DNA from 2 places in the Evansella cellulosilytica DSM 2522 genome. Region 2 is predicted to be linked to the other one. Evidence: predicted binding sites of a transcription regulator. Region 2 holds the regulator's gene; the other holds the start of a gene.
What was found. Region 2 encodes CtsR, which represses protease genes until heat stress. Its sites were predicted from a motif close to ATGGTCAATAAAGGTCAAACA; they were not measured.
Positions count from the first base shown of each region.

Region 1: a site for CtsR is predicted at 1,716-1,736, ahead of clpP (ATP-dependent Clp endopeptidase proteolytic subunit ClpP). Genes of this name have one in related genera too.

Region 1 is NC_014829.1:3,771,096-3,775,512, forward strand. Features, by position in the region: gene BCELL_RS17460 (glutaredoxin family protein) at 1-186, opposite strand, end outside; gene rpoN (RNA polymerase factor sigma-54) at 206-1,507, opposite strand; gene clpP (ATP-dependent Clp endopeptidase proteolytic subunit ClpP) at 1,819-2,406, shown strand; gene BCELL_RS17475 (HPr family phosphocarrier protein) at 2,981-3,238, opposite strand; gene whiA (DNA-binding protein WhiA) at 3,319-4,263, opposite strand; gene BCELL_RS17485 (gluconeogenesis factor YvcK family protein) at 4,397-4,417, opposite strand, start outside.
Region 2 is NC_014829.1:112,780-117,196, forward strand. Features, by position in the region: gene BCELL_RS00530 (MgtC/SapB family protein) at 1,387-2,094, shown strand; gene BCELL_RS00535 (CtsR family transcriptional regulator) at 2,359-2,823, shown strand; gene mcsA (protein-arginine kinase activator protein McsA) at 2,836-3,372, shown strand; gene mcsB (protein-arginine kinase McsB) at 3,375-4,417, shown strand, end outside.

The sequences.
Region 1 (4,417 bases), 1.0 Mb from region 2:
CACATCGCCTGTTTCATCTTCAATGACAGGAATGCGAATTTGATATTTTTCAAGCCATTCATCGTTTGAATATATGTCCCGTTCCACAATTTCAAAAGTAGAACGTTCATTAATTTTTTGTAAGATTTCTAGTCCTTTATCGCAGAGGGGACAGCCTGTTTTTGTGTAAAAGTAAAGTTTCGACATTGCAAAAATACTCCTTCCTTTAAGAAAACCGTCTTCGTTTTCTTGAGCCAGGTATGTTCATTTCATCTCTATATTTTGCTACCGTTCTTCTTGAGACGGCAATTGCATAGTTTTCATGTATCATGGTCGCTAGCTTATCATCAGAAAAAGGCTTTGTTTTATCTTCATTATCTATCATTTGCTTTAAATGCGTTTTTACACTTTCAGAAGAGTTTGTCTGACCTTTATTCGACCCTACTGAAGCCGTAAAAAAGTATTTAAATGGGTACAACCCCATCGGCGTTTCTATATATTTGTTCATCGTAGCTCTAGAAACGGTAGACTCATGTATACCTAAATGATCAGCAACAGTTTTTAATGTTAGTGGTCTTAAGTTCACTGCACCACCTTTTAGAAAATCGAGTTGCTTTTCTATAATCGTGCTCGCAACATCAAATAAAGTTTTTTGACGCTGCTCTATACATTTTTTTATCCATACATACTGCTCATATTTTTTTTGAATATATTTATTAATAGTAGTATCACTATTTTTCATGAGTTCTTGATAGTTTTTATTCAATGTGAGCTTTGGCAACAGCTCATCATGAATATACAATTTAAAGCCTTCAATTGTTGACTTTACACTAACATCTGGCACAACATATGTGCATGGCTCATTTGAAAAAATTGCGCCTGGTTTTGGATTGAGTTGTTGAATTTTATCAGTAATTTTTTGTAATTTTAATACACTAATATTTTCTTTGTTCGCAATTGTTTTTAACTGCTTATTAGCAAGCTCTTCAAAATAATTTTCTAAAATGAATTCCGCTTGCTCGTCTCTTTCTTTTTGCTGTCTCATTTGGATAAGAAGGCATTGTTGTAATGACGAAGCGCCGACTCCTGCCGGTTCTAACGTCTGGATAATATCTATCGCCTTTGTAACTTCAGTTAGGCTGACATTTAATTCTATAGCAATTTCTGATGGAGGGTGCAGTAAATATCCGTTTTCATCCACACATTGCGCCGCATATAAAGCGATATTTTTTATTGACTTATCAAGATCTAAAAATGTAATTTGGTTTTGTAAAAATTGCTTTAAATCAACGAAATCTTTACTTATATGTTCAATTGCCGATGTACTTTCATCGGCATGCGTAATAGCTGTCCAATTATTATTTTCAAAGCTTTCTATTTCGATTAGAGGGTTTTCGAGTAGTAATTCATGAATGTAATCTTGTAATTCCATCGCTGAACACTGAAGCATCGCTATTCCTTGACGAAGTTCATTTGTCATGACGAGCCTCAAGGATTGCTGCTGAAGTAATTGCACTTCATTTTTCATATAAGCCCCCCTAGAAATAGAATCATTGATTTTTTTACACTTGTAATTATACCATGTTCATTCACATATATTTGTCTAACTTTTTTCATGAAAAAGTTTGATTTTATGTATTGTTTTCTTGTTTCTACATAAAATATAGTGTTTGAAAAGAAATAAAATCGGCTATGATGAGTATGTTGGTACATATATTTATAAAGATCAAACATATCATTTGACCTTTATTGACCATTAGTTTATGATAATCACATGAAGTAGCACTCTTGTGATCTAGTCTCACATATTTTTTATATAAGGCGAAGGAGGAGTACTAAATGAATTTAGTCCCAACGGTAATTGAACAAACAAATCGCGGTGAACGCGCATATGACATTTATTCTCGGTTATTAAAGGACCGCATTATTATGCTAGGATCTGCTATTGATGATAACGTAGCTAACTCTATCGTTTCTCAATTACTATTCTTAGCTGCGGATGACCCTGAAAAAGATATTTCACTTTACATTAATAGTCCTGGTGGATCGATTACAGCCGGTATGGCTATTTTCGATACGATGCAATTTATACAGCCGAAAGTGCAAACAATATGTATCGGTATGGCAGCATCAATGGGGGCATTCCTTCTAGCTGCTGGTGAACCTGGCAAACGTTTTGCCCTACCAAATAGTGAAGTAATGATTCACCAACCATTAGGTGGTGCACAAGGTCAAGCAGCAGACATTGAAATCCATGCTAAAAGAATTGTCCAAATGCGTGAAAAGCTTAATGAAATTTTAGCTGAGCGTACTGGCCAACCAATTGAAGTCATTGCACGCGATACAGACCGCGACAATTTCATGACATCTTTTGAAGCGAAAAAATATGGCTTAATTGATGAAGTTATGGAGAAGAAGCCTGAATAAAATGATTTTAAAGTCTAGTGAGAAGTAATCTTGCTAGGCTTTTTTTATTTTAGGTGGCGGGATTGAGGCGTGAGGGTGGTGGGCTTTCTACAGATTATAGTGTCTTTTAACGGAATACTAGCTTATCTTGCTTTCCTTTCTACTGCATACAGCTTCCTGGAAAGGAATACTAAGCCACTTTGCTTTCCTTTCTAAGGCACTCTGCATCCTGGAAAGGAATACTAAGCCACTTTGCTTTCCTTTCTAAGCCATTCAGCTTCCTGGAAAGGAATACTAAGCCACTTTGCTTTCCTTTCTAAGGCATTCAGCTTCCTGGAAAGGAATACTAAGCCACTTTGCTTTCCTTTCTAAGGCACTCAGATTCCTGGAAAGGAATACTAAGCCACTTTGCTTTCCTTTCTGAGGCACGCAGATTCCTGGAAAGGAATACTAAGCCACTTTGCTTTCCTTTCTGACGCCAACAAACTCACTCAAACAAAAAGAGCCTCTCTTCTAGTTAGATTACAATTACAATCTAATTAGAAGAGAGGCCCTTTTTTGTTAATTTCATCACAAACATGTGCTAAATCAAGCTTTATACTTCTTGTTCGACAAATTCTACTAGAGCATCCATTGCAGCTTCTTCATCCGAACCAGAAATCGACAAGCTAATTTCTTTGTTTGCATTAATTGCCAGGCTCATAATACCCATAATACTTTTAGCGTTTACCTTTTTCCCATCTTTTTCAATAAAGATATCTGATTGAAAGCGATTAGCCTCTTGTACAAATAATGCAGCTGGTCTTGCTTGTAACCCTGTCTTACGTTTTACTACAACCTTTTTTTCTAACATCTTTACTTCCTCCCTATAGCCGTATATTATATTTATTAGATTATATTGTATATCATTTGTCCTTATGCTAGTGCTGCTTTTTAATTAATTGGTTCACCTGCGCGTAATTTATTCGCAAATTCCTCAATTTTTCTTAGACGGTGATTAACCCCAGATTTACTCACCTTACCACTTTCCACCATTTCACCTAGCTCTTTCAATGTGACGTCTTGGTGTTTTATACGAAGTTCAGCGATCTCTCTTAATTTTTCTGGAAGGACTTCAAGGCCTACCTCTTGTTTAATTAAGCGGATACTTTCTACTTGTCTGATTGCTGCACCGACAGTTTTATTTAGATTTGCTGTTTCACAGTTAACAAGCCTATTCACTGAATTCCGCATGTCCTTCATTATTCTAACATCTTCGAATTTCAAAAGGGCACTATGAGCACCGATAATGTTGAGGAACTCACTAATTTTCTCGCCTTCTTTTAAGTACAAGATAAAACCTTTTTTTCTTTCTAACATTTTCGCGTTTAAGTCAAAATAATTCATTAATTCACATAGCGAGCTGTTGTGTTCTTCGTAAAAAGAGAAAATTTCCAGATGATAGGATGATGTATCTGGGTGATTAACGGAGCCGCCAGCTAAAAATGCTCCTCTTAAGTAAGCACGTTTGCAGCATTCGTTCTCAATAATCTCCTCAGAAATTTCCCTCGTAAAAGACAAGGTTGCATCCATTATTTTTAACTGCTCTAATAACGATCTTGCTTCCTTCGTTATTCGGACAACATACACATTGTTTTTCTTTAGTCGCATCTTTTTTCTTACAAGTAGCTCAACATGTACTTGAAAAAGCTGCTTTATTAATGTGTAGATTCTTCTCGCAATCGCAGCATTCTCAGTTTGAATGTCCAAGGCAATTTGCATATTTCTAATGGAGATAGAACCATTCATTCGAATCAAGGCGGCAAGCTCTGCCTTCGAACAGCATTCGTCTACTTCCAGTTGTGTTAGTTCTTTTTTAGTCATGGAAGCAAAAGACATCTGCCTCACCTCCTGCATCATATAATTGACAGATGTTCGCTTAACTGACACTGCACCATTCACGTTTAAAACGTTTGATATTATAAAATAGCATCATCGACAGCTTATAAATATTAATATCTTTAAATATTAATTATAGCATAGATATGAGTCG
Region 2 (4,417 bases):
GTTCTTTTAGGGAGGAGCGCAATGATGCGTGAAATAGTGGTGGAAATAGAATAAAGTGTTTTATACAAGTGCAATGGCGCAATGAAAAGTGGAAGGAACGGAATAAAGTGTATCATACGAGGCCAATGACACGCTAGAAAGAAGTGGGAATGAAATAAAGTGTGTCATAGAAGTGCAATGACACGTGAGAAAGTATGAGGAAAGGAATAAGGTGTATCATACGAAGGCAATGATGCATAAGAAAGTGGGAGGAACGGAATAAAGTGTGTCATACGAAGGCAATGATACACGAGAAAGAAGTTGGACCGAGATAAAGTGTGTCATAGAAGTGCAATGAAACGTGAGAAAGTATGTGGAAACGAATAAAGTGTATCATACGAAGGCAATGACGCATATAAAAGTGGGAGGAACGGAATAAAGTGTATCATACGAGGCCAATGACACGCGAGAAAGTAGTGGGAATGAAATAAAGTGTGTCATACGAGAGTAATGAAACATGAAATCTTAAGAAAAACAAAATAAGGTGTATCATACGCAAGCAATGCTGCCCCAAAACCAAAACCACACTCAACGAAGGTCATCATAGGACGCCAATGCTACCCCAAAACCAAATCCCCACTGAACGAAGGTCATCATAGGAAGTCAATGCTGCCCCAAAAGCAAAATCGCATCCAACAAAGGTCATCATAAGCAAGCAATGCTCCCCCAAAACCAAACTCACACTCAACAAAGGTCACCATAAGCAAGCAATGCTACCCCAAAAGCAAAACCGCACCCAACAAAGGTCATCATAAAGCAAGCAATGCTCCCCCAAACCCAACCCCGCACTCAACGAAGGTCATCATAGGAAGTCAATGCTCCCCCAAAACCAACCCCACACTCAACGAAGGTCATCATACGCAAGCAATACTACCCCAAAACTAAACCACCACTCAACGAAGGTAATCATAAGCAAGCAATGCTGCCCCAAAAACAAAAGTTCACCTAACGAAGGTCATCATAGGAAGCCAATGCTGACCAAAAAACGAAAACTTACTAAACAAAGGTCACCATAAGCAAGCAATGCTCCCCAAAACCAAACCCGCATCCAACAAAGTTCTCATACCAGGAGCATTACCATCTCAACCTCCAAGACTAATCCCCAACCAAATTCCGCAAACTCCAACAACTAAACATAATCATAGAAGCCCCCTACAACTAACCATAATATTACATGAATCTTTAATGATTTAGGAAATATAATGAGACAAGTTTATATAATAATAAATAAGGGTAAATAATAACGTTGATACATTCGTACTATTAATCTCAATCATACAGAAAAGTACGATGCTTATAAGAATTGCCCTTCTACAATAATAAAATATAAGATTGGGGGGCTCTATTGTGTTGGATATATTAGCAAATGATACATTTATTATGACAGTTCGTTTAGTTTTAGCTGCCATTTTAGGTGGTTTAGTTGGGGTGGAAAGAGAGTATCACCAACATCCTGCAGGGTTTAGAACACATCTCCTAGTAAGTGTGGGGTCCTGTTTAATTATGTTACTCGCATTTTATGGATTCCAAACATATATGAGTGAGAACGAAAATTACATTAATTTCGATCCTTCACGTTTAGCAGCTTATGTAGTTAGTGGTATTGGTTTTTTAGGAGCTGGAACAATATTAGTTCAAGGGTATACAGTAAGAGGATTGACAACTGCTGCTTCAATTTGGGTTGTAGCAGGAATTGGTTTAACAGTAGGTGCAGGGCTTTATACGCCAGCAATTATTACAACGGTAATTGTTATTTTAAGCCTTTATTTATTAGGTAAAATAGACTTTAATTTTTTATCAAAAGCACAAAAAAATAATATATATATTACAGTGGACGAAAACAAAAGTACACTAACGAGTATCATCAGTGTATGTGAACAATTAGATATACAGATTAAAGCAATTAGTTCAGAAAGGCAAGAAGGATATAAAGAGAGTAGCGTAATTGAGTATCGTTTATATGTGGCAACAGTGGAGGAAAAAACGTACTACGCTCTTGTTGAAGCACTTCAAAATTATGAATTCGTTCGTAAAATAAACATTGATGCCAAGTAGAATTATCGCTTCTATATTTGGATATACTAATAAAGGTTGGGCTATTATATAGATTCATTTTACTTGCAGAGATTAAATTTTTCGATATAATATAATTATAGTCAAAGATAGTCAAAGTCAAATTTTGACGATTCTTCATGGTTAGGATGGGGTATTAATTATCAATACAGATAATTGTTTGTTTTCAGGCAGATGCTCTCCTCGTCGGTCGTATCAATCTTTTTCTATAAAAAAAATCGCCTTTTCTAAAAATGGAGGGGTAAGATGCGGAACATATCAGATATTATTGAAGATTATTTAAAACAAATAATCGAACATAGTAAAAATGAACTTATAGAGATTAAACGAAGTGAGTTAGCTGAAAGGTTTGAATGCGTGCCATCTCAAATTAATTATGTCATTAGTACTAGATTCACTATAGAAAAAGGTTATATGGTGGAAAGTAAAAGAGGTGGCGGTGGATATATCCGTATATCAAAAGTTAAGCTCAATGATAAAAATGAGTTAATTGATAAGCTAGTAGAAATTACAGGCTCTCAAATATCTCAACATTCAGCTATCAGCATTATATCTCGATTGTATGAAGAAGAAGTTATCACAAAACGTGAAGCAAATCTAATGTTGAGTGTTATTGATCGGTCTATTATTAGCTTAACATTACCTCTACGTGATGAAATGAGGGCAAGGATTTTAAAAGCAATGATTTCAACCTTAAAGTATGAAGAATAGGAGGGAGAAGTGATGCTCTGTCAAGAATGTCAACAGCGCCAAGCGACATTACACTTCACGAAGATCATAAATGGTGAAAAAACAGAATTTCATATATGTGATACATGTGCAAAGGAAAAAGGTGATTATTTTCCGGGATCAAATAGTTTTTCTATACACCAATTATTATCAGGTTTGTTAGATGTAGAGAAACCATTGTCAACTACAAGTGGCACACAAATCACGCCTAAGAAAGAATTGAAATGTGAAAAGTGTGGCATGACATATCAACAGTTTGCTGATATAGGCAGATTTGGATGCAGTGCTTGTTATGATACATTTAACGAAAAATTAGATCCTATTTTAAGGAGAATTCATAGTGGGAACTCCGTCCATGGTGGGAAAATACCGAGAAGAAAAGGGAAGGATCTCCACGTTCATAAAGAGATAGAACGCCTAAAACAAGATATGCAAAAATATATAAATGAAGAAGAATTCGAGAGTGCAGCAGAAGTTAGGGATCAAATCCGTTCCTTAGAAAAAAGCTTACAGGACGAAAAGGAGGGGTAACTATGTCTCTGCAAAATTTCATAAGTAAAGCGATAAGTCCTTGGATGAAAAATGAAGGTCCTGACTCTGACATTGTGTTAAGCAGCAGAGTACGTTTAGCAAGAAATTTGAGTAATGTCCCTTTTCCGATAACAGCATCAAAGGAAAAATTAGAAGAAAATATATTATTAGTTAAAGATAAATTTGCCAATAAAACGCATCACAAATTCGGTGACCTAGAGTTATTGAAAATGGAAGATATGAAACAAAATGAGAAAAGGGTACTTGTTGAAAAGCATTTAATTAGTCCTAACCTTTCGGATGAATCAAAGGCAGGTGCTGTATTATTAAGTGAAGACGAATCACTAAGTATTATGATTAATGAAGAGGATCACTTTCGCATACAAGTATTATTATCTGGTTTTGAGTTAAGTAAAGGATTAACGTATGCAAATGAAATTGACGATTGGATGGAAGACAAAGTTGATTTTGCGTTTATAGAAAAGCGTGGCTATTTAACTAGCTGTCCAACAAATGTAGGAACAGGGCTTAGAGCTTCTGTCATGATGCATTTACCCGCATTGGTCATAACAAGACAAATGAATCGTATATTACCAGCTATTAACCAACTAGGCTTAGTTGTCAGAGGCATTTACGGGGAAGGTAGTGAAGCTTTAGGCAATCTTTTTCAAATATCTAACCAAATGACGTTAGGTAAATCGGAAGAAGATATTGTAGACGATTTACGGAGTGTTGTTAGTCAATTAATTCAACAAGAAAGAGCGGCGAGAGAAACGTTGCTACACCAATCAAAAATCCAGATGGAAGACCGTGTTTATCGTTCTTTCGGAATATTATCGTATAGTAGAACGATGGAATCAAAAGAAGCAACTCAGCGTTTATCTGATGTTAGATTAGGAATAGACTTAGGATTCATTAATGATGTTAGCGGAAATATTTTAAATGAGTTGATGATCTTAACGCAACCAGGCTTCTTACAACAATATGCAGGAGAAATACTTTCTCCCGAACAAAGAGATCAAAGAAGAGCGACATTAATTAGAGA